Regions from separate parts of the Bacterioplanoides pacificum genome, predicted to be linked through region 1. Evidence: predicted binding sites of a transcription regulator. Region 1 holds the regulator's gene; each other region holds the start of a gene.
What was found. Region 1 encodes FNR, which switches genes on or off when oxygen is low (the NO sensors DNR and NnrR bind a similar motif). Its sites were predicted from a motif close to TTGATNTANATCAA; they were not measured.
Positions count from the first base shown of each region.

Region 2: yiaY (L-threonine dehydrogenase) is a predicted target of FNR. The motif match lies at 1,711-1,724, and genes of this name have one in related genera.
Region 3: nrdG (anaerobic ribonucleoside-triphosphate reductase activating protein) is a predicted target of FNR. The motif match lies at 1,535-1,548, and genes of this name have one in related genera.
Region 4: clpB (ATP-dependent chaperone ClpB) is a predicted target of FNR. The motif match lies at 950-963, and genes of this name have one in related genera.

Region 1 is NZ_JBHRYB010000005.1:377,702-380,871, forward strand. Features, by position in the region: gene ttcA (tRNA 2-thiocytidine(32) synthetase TtcA) at 1-858, opposite strand, end outside; gene ACFOMG_RS06365 (hypothetical protein) at 981-1,112, opposite strand; gene fnr (fumarate/nitrate reduction transcriptional regulator Fnr) at 1,356-2,120, opposite strand; gene ACFOMG_RS06375 (sulfite exporter TauE/SafE family protein) at 2,186-2,872, opposite strand; gene ccoS (cbb3-type cytochrome oxidase assembly protein CcoS) at 2,887-3,084, opposite strand; gene ACFOMG_RS06385 (heavy metal translocating P-type ATPase) at 3,088-3,170, opposite strand, start outside.
Region 2 is NZ_JBHRYB010000005.1:252,362-255,531, reverse strand. Features, by position in the region: gene ACFOMG_RS05805 (AraC family transcriptional regulator) at 1-7, shown strand, start outside; gene ACFOMG_RS05800 (alpha-amylase family glycosyl hydrolase) at 66-1,670, shown strand; gene yiaY (L-threonine dehydrogenase) at 1,786-2,937, shown strand; gene ACFOMG_RS05790 (prephenate dehydratase) at 3,010-3,170, opposite strand, start outside.
Region 3 is NZ_JBHRYB010000014.1:135,687-138,856, forward strand. Features, by position in the region: gene ACFOMG_RS14640 (MFS transporter) at 1-172, shown strand, start outside; gene ACFOMG_RS14645 (NnrS family protein) at 221-1,408, shown strand; gene nrdG (anaerobic ribonucleoside-triphosphate reductase activating protein) at 1,626-2,072, shown strand; gene nrdD (anaerobic ribonucleoside-triphosphate reductase) at 2,100-3,170, shown strand, end outside.
Region 4 is NZ_JBHRYB010000005.1:116,646-119,815, forward strand. Features, by position in the region: gene ACFOMG_RS05170 (DMT family transporter) at 58-939, opposite strand; gene clpB (ATP-dependent chaperone ClpB) at 1,178-3,170, shown strand, end outside.

The DNA of each region.
Region 1 (3,170 bases):
TTGTTGTTTTTGCTCCAGATTGACAAAATCAAACAACGCTCCGTCGGCCAGTTGTGACGGTGCAACATTGCTGATCGCGGCAAAAATGTTTTCGCTGCGGCCAGGTTGTTCTTTATCCCAGGCGGCCAGCATCTGTTTAATGTTCTGGCGCTGCAGATTTTCCTGTGAACCACATAAATTACACGGAATAATCGGAAATTCTTTGGCTGTGGCAAAGGCTTCGATGTCTTTTTCTTTGCAATACGCCAGTGGCCGGATTAATACGTGTTTCTGGTCATCGCTCAGCAGCTTAGGCGGCATCGCTTTTAATTTACCGCCATGAAACATATTGAGGAACAGGGTTTCGATGATGTCGTCGCGGTGGTGGCCGAGGGCAATTTTGTTGGCACCAATTTTTTCGGCAAACCCATACAGGGTGCCACGCCGCAGGCGGGAGCATAAACCACAGGTGGTTTTACCTTCCGGGATGACCTCTTTTACCACGCTGTAGGTGTCTTTTTCGACGATGTGATACGGCACTCCCAGCTGTTCCAGATAGGCAGGCAGGATATGTTCAGGGAAACCGGGCTGTTTCTGGTCCATATTCACGGCGACCAGCTCAAACTTAACCGGAGCGCTTTTTTGCAGACTCATCAGGATGTCGAGCATGGTATAGGAGTCTTTACCACCCGACAGGCAGACCATGATTTTATCGCCATCCTGAATCATGTTGTAATCTTCGATGGCTTTGCCGACGTTACGGCGCAGGCGTTTCTGTAACTTATTAAAGTTGGTTTTCTGCTTGCGTTCCTGATCGCTGACAACCGGGCTGGCCGGTTCGTTGGCTTGGCGTGGGTCAAAAGTGGCAACGTCTTGCATGGCCGGAAACTGCTCCTGAAGGAAATGCGGGCCCGCAGGCCGGAGTTAAGCAGGGCTTTATAACAAAAAGCCAGGGTTCAGGGAACCTTCGCAAGCCGCCGGATTACATCTGGCGGGCATTGTCAGGCGACCCGGTTAACGCCTTCCACCAACAGCTGGTAGTTATTAATAAAGTGTTCGCAGCTGGCGCCCCTGCGCGGGTGATAAAAACGCTTCCATAACCGCGCCAGCAGTTCCCGGGTGCAGATTCCCATAGCGTTATACCTCGTAACGGTACCGAATGCCGTTCATCAGCCGGCTGAGTTCAGTCCCTGTATTGTTACCTTAGAATAGCCTGATTGGACTTGCGTAGTTTTTATTCAAAAAACAGCGCCAGAAAAACCAGTCGTCAAAAATATAACGCAGGTGCTGTGCCAGATAATGGAGAAAGAGGGGAAGAATGCCTTGATTAAACTGACATTTCCCTGAACAGGGAAATGTCAGTGGTACAGCTGTGGTTATTTGCTGTCGCTGTGACCACAGTCGTCGTCAGAAACCAGCCCGGCCAGCTGATTGAGGGTATCGATATCCTGCAGAATAATTTCTTTGCCCTGGGTTTCGATCAGGCCGTTTTTCTGGAAGCGGGTAAACACCCTGCTGATGGTTTCGACCGCCAGACCAAGATGATTACTGATATCGACCCGTGACATTGGCAGACGGAAGTGGGTCGCTGAAAAGCCACGGCGGGCATAACGGGTGGAAATATCCATCAGGAACGACGCCACCCGTTCTTCGGCATTCTTTTTACTCAGCAGCAACATCATGTTCTGGTCATGACGGATTTCTGTCCCCATAGTGCGCATCAGCTGTTTACGCAGGTCGGGCAGCTCATCGGCCAGTTCATCCAGCTGGGTCAGCGGAATTTCACACACGGTCGTGGTTTCCAGTGCTTTCGCTGACAGCGGATAAAAGTCATTGTTGTAACCCGCCAGGCCGACCAGTTCACTGGCCAGGTGGAATCCGGTGATCTGTTCTTCGCCGTTTGATGCCAGGGTGTAGGTTTTTAACGCACCGGTACGCACCGCAAATACTGACTGAAAGGGTTCGCCCTGCTGAAATAATAACTGACCTTTCTGGATCGGCCGGCCACGACGAATAATGTCGTCCAGGCGTTCCATGTCGTTATCGTTCAGCGACAGAGGCAAACACAGTGCATTCAGGGAGCAGGTCTGACAATGCGGCTGAGTGCCACGCAGTGGCGAAGGAGCGGTAGATGATTTCATACTAATATCCGGTGTGAGTACCCGGTGCGTTAACGCCAGGTCATTCGAAAACTGGCTCTATACTCCTAGTGACTGATGGATCTGTCAAGGACTGGTAACCACACCGAAGTAACTGTCCATAAGCCGTAGCCAATCAACAGCAGACCGGCCAGTTGCCGGGTGAGCTGATGGTTGAGCCAACGGCTCAGGGTGGCGGCGGCCAAACCTCCGGCCAGTAACGCGGGCAGAGTGCCGAGGCCAAAGGTCGCCATGGTTAAGGCGCCCAATAACGGGTCACCATTAGCGGCAACCCAGCTCAGGGTGCTGTAAATCAGACCACAGGGTAACCATCCCCATAACATACCGAGTCCAAAGCGTGCCGTCAGAGACGACTGCTGCAACAAACGTCCGGTCTGCGGTTGTAAAAAACGCCACAGATATTGCCCCAGCCGTTCGATACGGGTCAGCCAGCTGGCCCAGCGGGCGACGTAAAGTCCCATCAGTATCAGCATCACCCCCGCCAGTGAGCGTAATAGCAGCATCAGGCTGTCATGCAGTTGTTGCAGCCATAAGCCGGCAGCACCGACCAGTAAACCGGCAACGGCATAGGAGCTGATACGGCCACCATTAAACGCCAGCAGTGATGCCAGGCGGCGCTCTGGTAAGCTGCTGTTGCCGGTAGCGGCGGCGATGCCACCGCACATCACCAGGCAATGGCTGGCACCAAACAGACCAATCAGCAGGGCGGTCAGCAGTGATAACGGTTCATTCATAGTCGCAGGGGCGCTTAACAGCGTGGTTGTGTGTCATCGGTCGCCTGATCCGGCGCTTGTGGTTTTTCCGGTTCGTCATCGTCAAACAGGATCTTATGGGCCGGGGATTCCATATCATCGAACTGGCCACTGCGGACCGCCCAGAAAAAAATACCGATGGCGATGGCCAGTAACAGCAACGACAACGGAACCAGAACGTAAATAATATCCATGGATCAGGTCTCTTTAGCCAGGCGTCCGATACGGTTCAGGCGCAGGGCGTTAGTAACGACAATCAGCGAGCTGAGCGACATACCAA
Region 2 (3,170 bases), 130 kb from region 1:
ACGCTGACACCCGGCTGTAATAACGCGCAGCTAAACTCTGCGCTTTTAACAGCGGGTGGCACAACATGACGTGGTGGAAACAAGGCGTTGTTTATCAGATCTATCCACGCAGTTTTCAGGATAACCCGCACCAGCCCGACGGTATCGGCGACCTGCCAGGGCTGATTTCGCGACTCGACTACCTCAACGACGGCAGCGAGCAGTCACTCGGCATTGATGCCATCTGGCTATCCCCCTTTTACCCGTCACCGATGGCTGACTTCGGCTATGACATTCAGGATTATTGCGCCATTGATCCGCTGTTCGGCAGCATGGCCGACTTTGATGAATTATTGCACCAGGCCCACCGGCGTCATATCCGCATCATTATTGATTTAGTGGTTAATCACAGTTCCGACCAACACCCCTGGTTTATCGAAAGCTGTAATCCCGACTCAGAAAAAGCCGACTGGTATCTGTGGCACCCCGGCCCCGCCGATAAAGCCCCAAATAACTGGCTGGGCTGTTTTGGTGGCAAAGGCTGGAGTTACCACCACGGCCGGCAAGCCTGGTATTACCACTCATTTTTACCCCAGCAGCCGGATTTAAACTGGCGTAATCCGGCAGTTAAAAAAGCCATTAAACAGGTCATGGAGTTCTGGCTGGATAAAGGTGTGGACGGTTTCCGGCTGGATGTCGTAAACCTGTATTTTAAAGATCAGCATTGGCGTAATAACCCGACCCGATGGTTTAAAATCGGCCGCCCCTACGATCGCCAGCAGCATATTTTTGATCGCGACCAGACAGAAATGCACGCATTATTAAAAGACATGCGCCAGTGGCTTGATGCTTACCCGGAGCGCATGATGGTTGGCGAAGTTATGCTCGCAGATAACGCTAACAGCCAGCTGCCAGCCAGTTATTACGGCGACAATGACGAGTTACACCAGGCATTTAACTTTGAATTTTTACGTTGTCCGTTTAATGCAAAAGCCTTTGCTGACGTGATCCGTAAATGGTCGGATTTATTGGGCGACCAGAACTGGCCCAACTACACCCTCAGCAATCACGACTTTGTCCGCCACGCCAGCCGCTATCAGGCAGACGGTGCCGGCGGCGAACAAACCCGGGCCAGACTGAAATTACTGGCGTTACTGCTGCTGACCCTGCGTGGTACGCCCTACTTATATTACGGCGAAGAACTCGGTATGCCGCAACAAACGGTAGCGCGCAAACACATCCAGGATCCGCTTGGCTTACGTTACTGGCCATTACACAATGGCCGCGATGGCTGTCGTAAACCCATGTTCTGGCAACCGCAGCACACGGGATTCAGCACCGCCAGCCACTGGTTACCCCATCAGCCGGTTAACGGTATCAGCGTCAGCGAACAACAGTCCGAGCCGGACAGTTTATTAAACTGGTACCGGCAATTAATCTGGTTAAGGAAACAAACCGCGGCGCTACACAGTGGCGATTTAATGTTGCTGGACAGTGAACCGGATATCCTGCTTTACCAACGCCAGCTGAATCATGACGTATTGCTGATCGTACTGAATTTTTCTGCAACCACACAACCTCTGCCCAACATCTGTCAGACAGCAACGGCGCTAAAAAACACCCATCATCAGAACATCCCAAACCAATTACAGCCTTATCAGGGAATATTGATGAAACAGGCACAGCAATAAACGTCAATAAAAGTAAGTGGTGGCGTTATCGTTATAAACCTTGCGATACATCAAGTGCAGGACAGCGGACTCGCGGCTAACGTATTCACAACTTAATCAATACGAGAAATACGCCATGAGTGTCAGCACTTTTTTTATCCCGGCCGTTAACCTGATGGGCAGCGGCTGTTTACAGGACGCTGCCAAAGCCGTTCAGTCTTACGGTTTTAAAAAAGCCCTGATCGTTACCGATGCGCCGCTGGTGCAGCTGGGCGTGGTGGCAAAAGTGACCGCTTTACTGCAGCAGCATGGTGTCGCTGCAGTGGTTTATGACGAAGTCAAACCCAACCCCAACACCACCAACGTTGAGCACGGCTTATCGGCTCTGCAGGAAAACCAGTGTGATTGTGTGATTTCCCTCGGCGGTGGCTCACCACACGATTGCGCCAAAGGCATCGCTCTGGTAGCGACCAACGGCGGTTCCATTAAAGATTATGAGGGGGTGGATCAGTCGGCCAAACCTCAGTTGCCACTGATTGCCATCAATACCACCGCCGGTACCGCCAGCGAAATGACCCGTTTCTGCATCATTACCGACGACAGCCGCCATGTGAAAATGGCCATCGTGGATAAACACACCACACCGGTATTATCGGTCAATGATCCGGATCTGATGCTGGGTATGCCCGCCTCACTGACAGCGGCTACCGGTATGGATGCATTAACCCACGCCATCGAAGCTTATGTCTCCACCGCTGCCACTCCCATTACTGATGCCAATGCATTACACGCGATCAGCCTGATCAGCCGTTATTTACGCACCGCCGTCAGCGACGGCAATAACGCCGAAGCCCGCGACAAAATGGCCTATGCCCAGTTTATGGCCGGCATGGCGTTTAACAACGCTTCGCTGGGATACGTCCATGCGATGGCCCACCAGCTGGGTGGCTTTTATGATTTACCACACGGGGTTTGCAACGCCATTCTGTTGCCTCACGTGCAGCAGTTTAATGCCCAGGTCGCCAGTGAACGGCTGACTGAGGTAGCCGCAGCCATGGGCTGTGAGGTCCAGGGAAAAACCGCCGCACAAGGGGCACAATTATGTATCGATGCGATTAAAGCGCTGGCCGCCGATGTCAATATTCCTACCGGTGTTGCAGAGTTGGGGATGCAGGAACAGGACATTCCAACACTGGCAGAAAACGCCATGAAAGACGCCTGTGGTCTCACTAACCCGATTCAGCCGAGCTTTGAGCAGGTATGTGAATTATTCAGACAGGCGATGTAATTCGCCACATCCGGCGGACAACAGCAACAGGCGTAGCTGTTGTCCGGCGGCGTTAACCAACACCGCCAGGTGTTACACAAACGCGCTGCGGTTGCGGTATTCGTGCGCCGGATAAGTACCCAGAATGCGCAAATCACGGGAAAAATGTTCCAGCTCCTCCAGCGCGTGCAGCATCGCCGGTTGTTGCGGGTGCGCCAATACATCCAGATGAAAATGGCTGGCCTCCATCGTGC
Region 3 (3,170 bases), on a different contig from region 1:
CACCATTTATACCTTCGTGGACGCCAATCAGTTCTTCTTTATCATTGCGACCGGGGGCTTTATCAGCTGGGTGGTGTGCCTGTTATGGCTGAAAGAACCGGAGTCGGCATTTTCGGATGACTATTATGTGTCATCGGTTGATCGCCAGATCGAACAGGAACTGAATGCCTGAGCAGCAAACCAGCCGATACCGGTGTTATCTGTGGAAGTGTGAGCGGTTATGAATCATGTACTGAAAGCAAACCATCCGTTGTGGGGGCAGGCGTTCCGGCCACTGTTTTTATTGGCAGCCGGCTTCAGCAGCCTGGCGATGTTGTTATGGGGCGCCAGTCTGCAGGGCCTGCCGTTAATGAGCGCAACTCAATCGCTATTCTGGCATAGCCACGAAATGTTGTTTGGTTTCGCCATGGCGGTGGTGGCAGGATTTTTATTAACCGCAGTCCAGAACTGGACTGGCCAGCGTGCCACTCACGGCGCAGCGCTGCTGTGGCTGACATTACTGTGGCTGGCCGCCCGGCTGATGATGCTGGCGGGCGATGTATTTCCCTGGTGGCTGACGGCCGCGGTTGACCTGGCGTTTGTGCCATTGGTGGCCTGGCTGTTCGGGCGCATGTTGTGGCGTGTTAAGCAACGGCGCAATTATGTTTTTGTGGCACTGTTATTACTGGTCACGGCCAGTAATGCCCTGATGCATTGGGGCGCGGCTGACAACAATCCGGCGCTGCTGCAATGGGGCAGTTATAACGTCAGCTGGTTGCTGGTGCTGATGATTACCCTGATTGGTGGCCGGGTGATGCCGATGTTTACCGCTAATGGCAGTATGACAGCGAAAGTTGAGCCATTGCCCTGGCTGGAAAAACTGGTGCTGTTCAGCAGCGCGCTGTTGTTGCTGTTGTTTGTCAGTCGTTTATACCAACAGCTGAATGACACTGTGCTGGCGGCGTTATTACTGCTGGCTGCGGTTGCCCAGGGCTGGCGGGTTGCGCGCTGGCGTATTCAGGTGACCCGTCGTATTCCGCTGTTGTGGTCGCTGCATCTGTCCTATTGGTTTATACCACTGGGATTGCTGCTGCTGGCGTTACATTATCTGGGGCTGGCGGTGTCTTTCAGTACGGCTTTACATGCCCTTATCGCCGGTGCCGTGGGCGGTATGATCCTGGCGATGATTGCCCGGGTTTCGCTGGGCCATTCTGGGCGTCCGCTGCAACCCCGGCCGCTGATGTCACTGGCCTTTGTCGCACTGTTATTGGCCGCGCTGTTACGCTCGCTGCTGATCATCCTCTGGCCTGCCGGGGTAATGTTTACCCTGGCGTTGTCCGCCGCTTTATGGTGTCTGGCCTTTCTGTTGTTTGTTGTGTGTTATGCCGCGTTGTTACTGAGCCCTCGTCCGGATGGCAAAGCGGGCTGAACTCTCTGCTTCTTTGCGCTTTAAGGCCGGTGATTACCGGCCTTTTTTGTGGCTGTAAAACCTGCCGTTGTCTGAACGAGTGATCATTATTGCCATTACCCCTGAAGGAGTAGTGCTGGCTAAAAATTGATTTATATCAATTTATTTGAATGGTCTATCGCTAATCTCCACATCATGTTGTGTTTCTTTTGATTGGTTGGCACTAGATATGGGGTTTATGAATTTCTCACAGGAACAGGTTGTGTTCCAGGAAGTGCCGGGAGAAGTCTCTCTGGCCTACACCATCAGTGGTTGCCCGTTGCGCTGTGCCGGTTGTCATAGTGCCGCGACCTGGCCTCCGACCGCCGGCCAGCGCCTGACGGAAAGTTATCTGTGTCAGCGGCTGGATGATTATCACGGTCTGATCAGTTGTGTGTTGTTTCTCGGTGGCGAGTGGCAGCCGGATGTGTTGCTGGGGTTGTTACGCCGGGTCGCGGAGCGGGGTATTAAGCGTTGTTTGTACACTGGCCTGGATGACGTGCCGGATACGCTGAAACAGCAGCTGACATACCTGAAAACCGGCCCCTGGATCGCCCAGCTGGGTGGCCTGGAATCGCCGACAACCAATCAGCGTTTTATCGATTTACGCAGCCAGCGCTGCCTGAATGAAAAATTTCATCAATAACAGAGAATGACCGTAAGGAGAATTAATATGCTGAAGCTGAGCTCGGATCATATTCATCAGAAGCTGGACTTTATCCACCATTATCTGGCAGCTCATAATGCCGCCGATGGTTCGCGGATGGATGCCAACGCCAATGTGACGGAAAAAAATATTGCCACGCTGGAAGCCGAAATGATGAAAGACTATTTCGTGCAGATTAACCGGGCTCAGGTTTCAGCAAAAATTGCTGATTTATTCGGGGATGAACTGGCACAGGAATATATCCGCCAGATCGAGAATCATGAAATTTATGTACACGATGAAACCAGTCTGAAACCCTATTGTGTCTCCGTTACTATGTATCCCTTCCTGCTGGATGGGCTGACCAGGCTGGGGGGCGAATCACTGGCACCGAAACACATCGAATCGTTTTGTGGTGCGTTTGTGAATTTTGTATTTGCTGTCAGCAGTCAGTTTGCCGGTGCCGTGGCGACGGTCGAATTTTTAACCTATTTCGACTATTTTGCCCGCAAAGATTATGGTGACGATTATCTCACCACGCACCGGGATCAGATTGCTAACCATCTTCAGCATGTGGTTTATGCTATTAATCAGCCGGCGGCAGCGCGTGGTTATCAGAGTGTGTTCTGGAATTTATCGATCTACGACAAATACTATTTCGACAGTATGTTTGGTGATTTCGTGTTTCCGGATTACAGCAAACCCTGCTGGCAGACTCTGGCAAAACTGCAGGAGTTTTTCCTTGATTGGTTTAACGCTGAGCGCAGCAAAAGTATTCTGACGTTTCCGGTGGTCACCGTCGCCATGCTGACTGAAGACGGGCAATGCAAAGATCAGGCGTTTGCCCGTGCTATGGCTGCCCAGCTGAATCGTGGCAGTTCCTTTTTTATCTATCAGTCGGACAGCGCCGACAGTCTGGCATCCTGTTGCCGGTTACGCAGTGAAATCAGTGATAATACTTTTTCTTACTCACTGGGTGCCGGTGGCGTGGCAACCGGATCGGTGAATGTTATTACCCTGAATATGAACCGGCTGATCCAGGACGGCCGCGATCTGGCGACAGAAGTCGCTAAGGTGCAGCGTTATCAGGTAGCCTAT
Region 4 (3,170 bases), 260 kb from region 1:
ATGTTGTTGTTTTTTGTTAAACACCGACTTATGTCTAAGTTTGTGCTCCGACAGCTGTTATTTCCTCAGATTAATGACGCCGGATGTGACGATCAGTGCCGCCCCGACCCAGGTGCTCCAGGCGGGAATCTCACCCCAGAACATCCAGCCCATCAGTGCACCATAAACCACGGCGCTATAGGCATACACCCCGACGCTGCCGGTGGGTGCGGTTTTGTAGGCGCGCGTCAGTGCCAGCTGGCCAAGCGTGGCAACACAACCAATCAATAACAATAACAACCAATAATGGGTCGGTACCGGTTGCCAGTTGAGCAGTGCGGCGGGTAATGAAATCGCGGCAGCAATCACTGCAAAATAAAACACAATGCGCTGACTGGGCTCCTGAGTCGCTGACATACGGCGAATGGTGACTTTGGCCAGGGCCGCCAGCAGGGCGCCTAACAGGCCAATCAGTGCTGCCAGGGTAAACGCACTGTCATCACCAGGGCGCAGAATAAAGGCGACCCCGGTAAAGCCCACCAACAACGCCAGCAGTGAATGTTTACCCGAGGACTCAGACAACCATAACCAGGCGATAAGTGGCATAAACAGCGGGCTGGAAAGTTTTACCAGAAATGCCTCAGTCAGTGGCATATTGGCAATTGCCCAGAAATAACAATACATCGCGCTGACACCTACCAGCCCTCGCATCAGATGCCAGTGCCAGACCCGGGTGTGCAGCAGGGCAGGGCCCTGGCGCAGGATCATCGGCAGCAGAATGATCAGCCCGGCCAGGTTGCGGAAAAACACAATCTGTTCGGTACTGAGCTCATCGGATACCAGTTTGATCAGGGCACCCATAATGGCCAGCAGGGCTTCACCCAGAATCAGGAATAAGGCTGCCTGGCGTAAGGCGCTACGGGAATCCGTAACCGTTGCGGTTAAAGGGGAGGTGGTCACAGGGGCTCTCTTGATGAATATCAGGTTTTGAACAAATTTCGGATCGTATTTTGAATTCAGGGGCTTTAAAAGCGCAACAACGGGATCATATTAATTGTGTCGGGGGCAGCTGATAGGAGCGGCTGGCAGTGGTTCTGCTATTAGATAAAATAAATATTTGCCTCTAGGTGTTGAAAAAAACTAATACAACCCCAGATAGAATAACAGCCATTGAGTTAACGATTGAGGATTGACCATTATGCGTATGGATCGTTTGACCACCAGTTTACAGAATGCCCTGGCAGAAAGTCAGAGTCTGGCATTGGGTCAGGATCATAATCAGATTGATACGGTACACGTGTTGCTGGCGCTGCTGGAGCAAACCAACAGTTCCATCAAAGACGTGATTCGTCGCGCCGGTGTGAATGTATCCGAACTGGAGCGGGCACTGCGGGCGGTATTACAGGAGCAGCCGACGGTCAGTTCGCCGGACGGCAATATCCAGCTGGCCCAGGAACTGGGGCGGTTATTAAATCTGGCTGATAAAGACGCACAAAAGCGTGGCGATCAGTTTGTTTCCAGCGAAATCTTTTTATTGGTGGCGCTGCAGGATCGTGGCGCTGCCGGTAAAGTGCTGGCGGATGTTGGCCTGAAAGCCGAAGCGCTGGAAAACGCTATTAAAGACATGCGTGGCGGTGAAGCGGTGAACGATGCGAATGCCGAAGATAATCGTCAGTCGCTGGATAAATATTGTATCGATCTGACTGAACGCGCTGAGCAGGGCAAGCTGGATCCGGTCATTGGCCGCGATGATGAAATCCGCCGTACCGTGCAGGTGTTACAGCGCCGTACTAAAAACAACCCGGTGTTAATTGGTCAGCCCGGGGTGGGTAAAACAGCAGTGGTTGAAGGTCTGGCACAACGTATTATTAACGGTGAAGTACCGGAAAACCTGAAAGATAAACGGATTTTATCGCTCGATATGGGCGCCCTGGTGGCAGGGGCGAAATACCGCGGTGAGTTTGAAGAACGGCTGAAAGCGGTATTAAAAGACGTGTCGAAACACGATGGTCGTATCATCCTGTTTATCGACGAATTGCACACCATGGTGGGTGCCGGTAAATCGGACGGTGCGATGGATGCCGGTAATATGCTGAAACCGGCCCTGGCCCGGGGGGAGTTGCATTGTGTTGGTGCCACCACGCTGGATGAATACCGGGAATACATCGAAAAAGACGCCGCCCTGGAACGTCGTTTCCAGAAAGTGCTGGTGGATGAGCCGTCTGAAGAAGATACCATTGCGATTTTGCGCGGCTTAAAAGAGCGTTACGAAGTGCACCACGGGGTACAGATCACCGACAGCGCCATTATTGCGGCGTCTAAGTTGTCGCAGCGTTATATCACCGACCGTCAGTTACCGGATAAAGCCATTGACCTGGTGGATGAAGCTGCTTCCGTGATCCGCATGGAAATCGATTCCAAACCTCAGGAAATGGACAAACTCGAACGCCGTTTAATTCAGTTAAAAATTGAACGCGAAGCACTGAAGAAAGAAAAAGACGACGCCGCGAAAAAACGTCTGTCCGGCCTTAACGAAGAAATTAATAAAGCCGGCACAGCCTATGTCGAACTGGAAGAGGTGTGGAAAAAAGAAAAAGCCTTACTGGAAGGGGCATCGAAATCGAAAGAACAACTGGAACAGGCCAGAATTGATCTGGAAGCGGCCCGCCGTGCCGGCGATCTGCAAAAAATGTCAGAGCTGCAATACGGCACGATTCCGGAGCTGGAAAAACAGCTGGCGGCGGCCAATGAGGCGGAGGTCAGCGGTACGCAGGAATTTACCCTGCTGCGTAATAAAGTGACGGAAGACGAAATTGCCGAAGTTGTCTCCAAATGGACCGGCGTACCGGTCAATAAAATGCTGGAAGGTGAACGCGATAAATTATTGCGTATGGAGCAGGTATTACACGATTCGGTGGTCGGGCAGGACCAGGCGATTACTGCGGTGTCGAATGCCGTTCGTCGTTCCCGCGCCGGGCTGAGCGACCCGAACCGGCCGAATGGTTCTTTCCTGTTTCTGGGGCCAACCGGGGTGGGGAAAACCGAGTTATGTAAGGCGCTGGCCACCTTCCTGTTCGACAGCAAAGATGCCATGGTTCGCATTGATATGTCGGAGTATATGGAGAAACATTCGGTGGCGCGTTTAATTGGTGCACCTCCGGGTTACGTTGGCTACGAAGAAGGCGGCTATT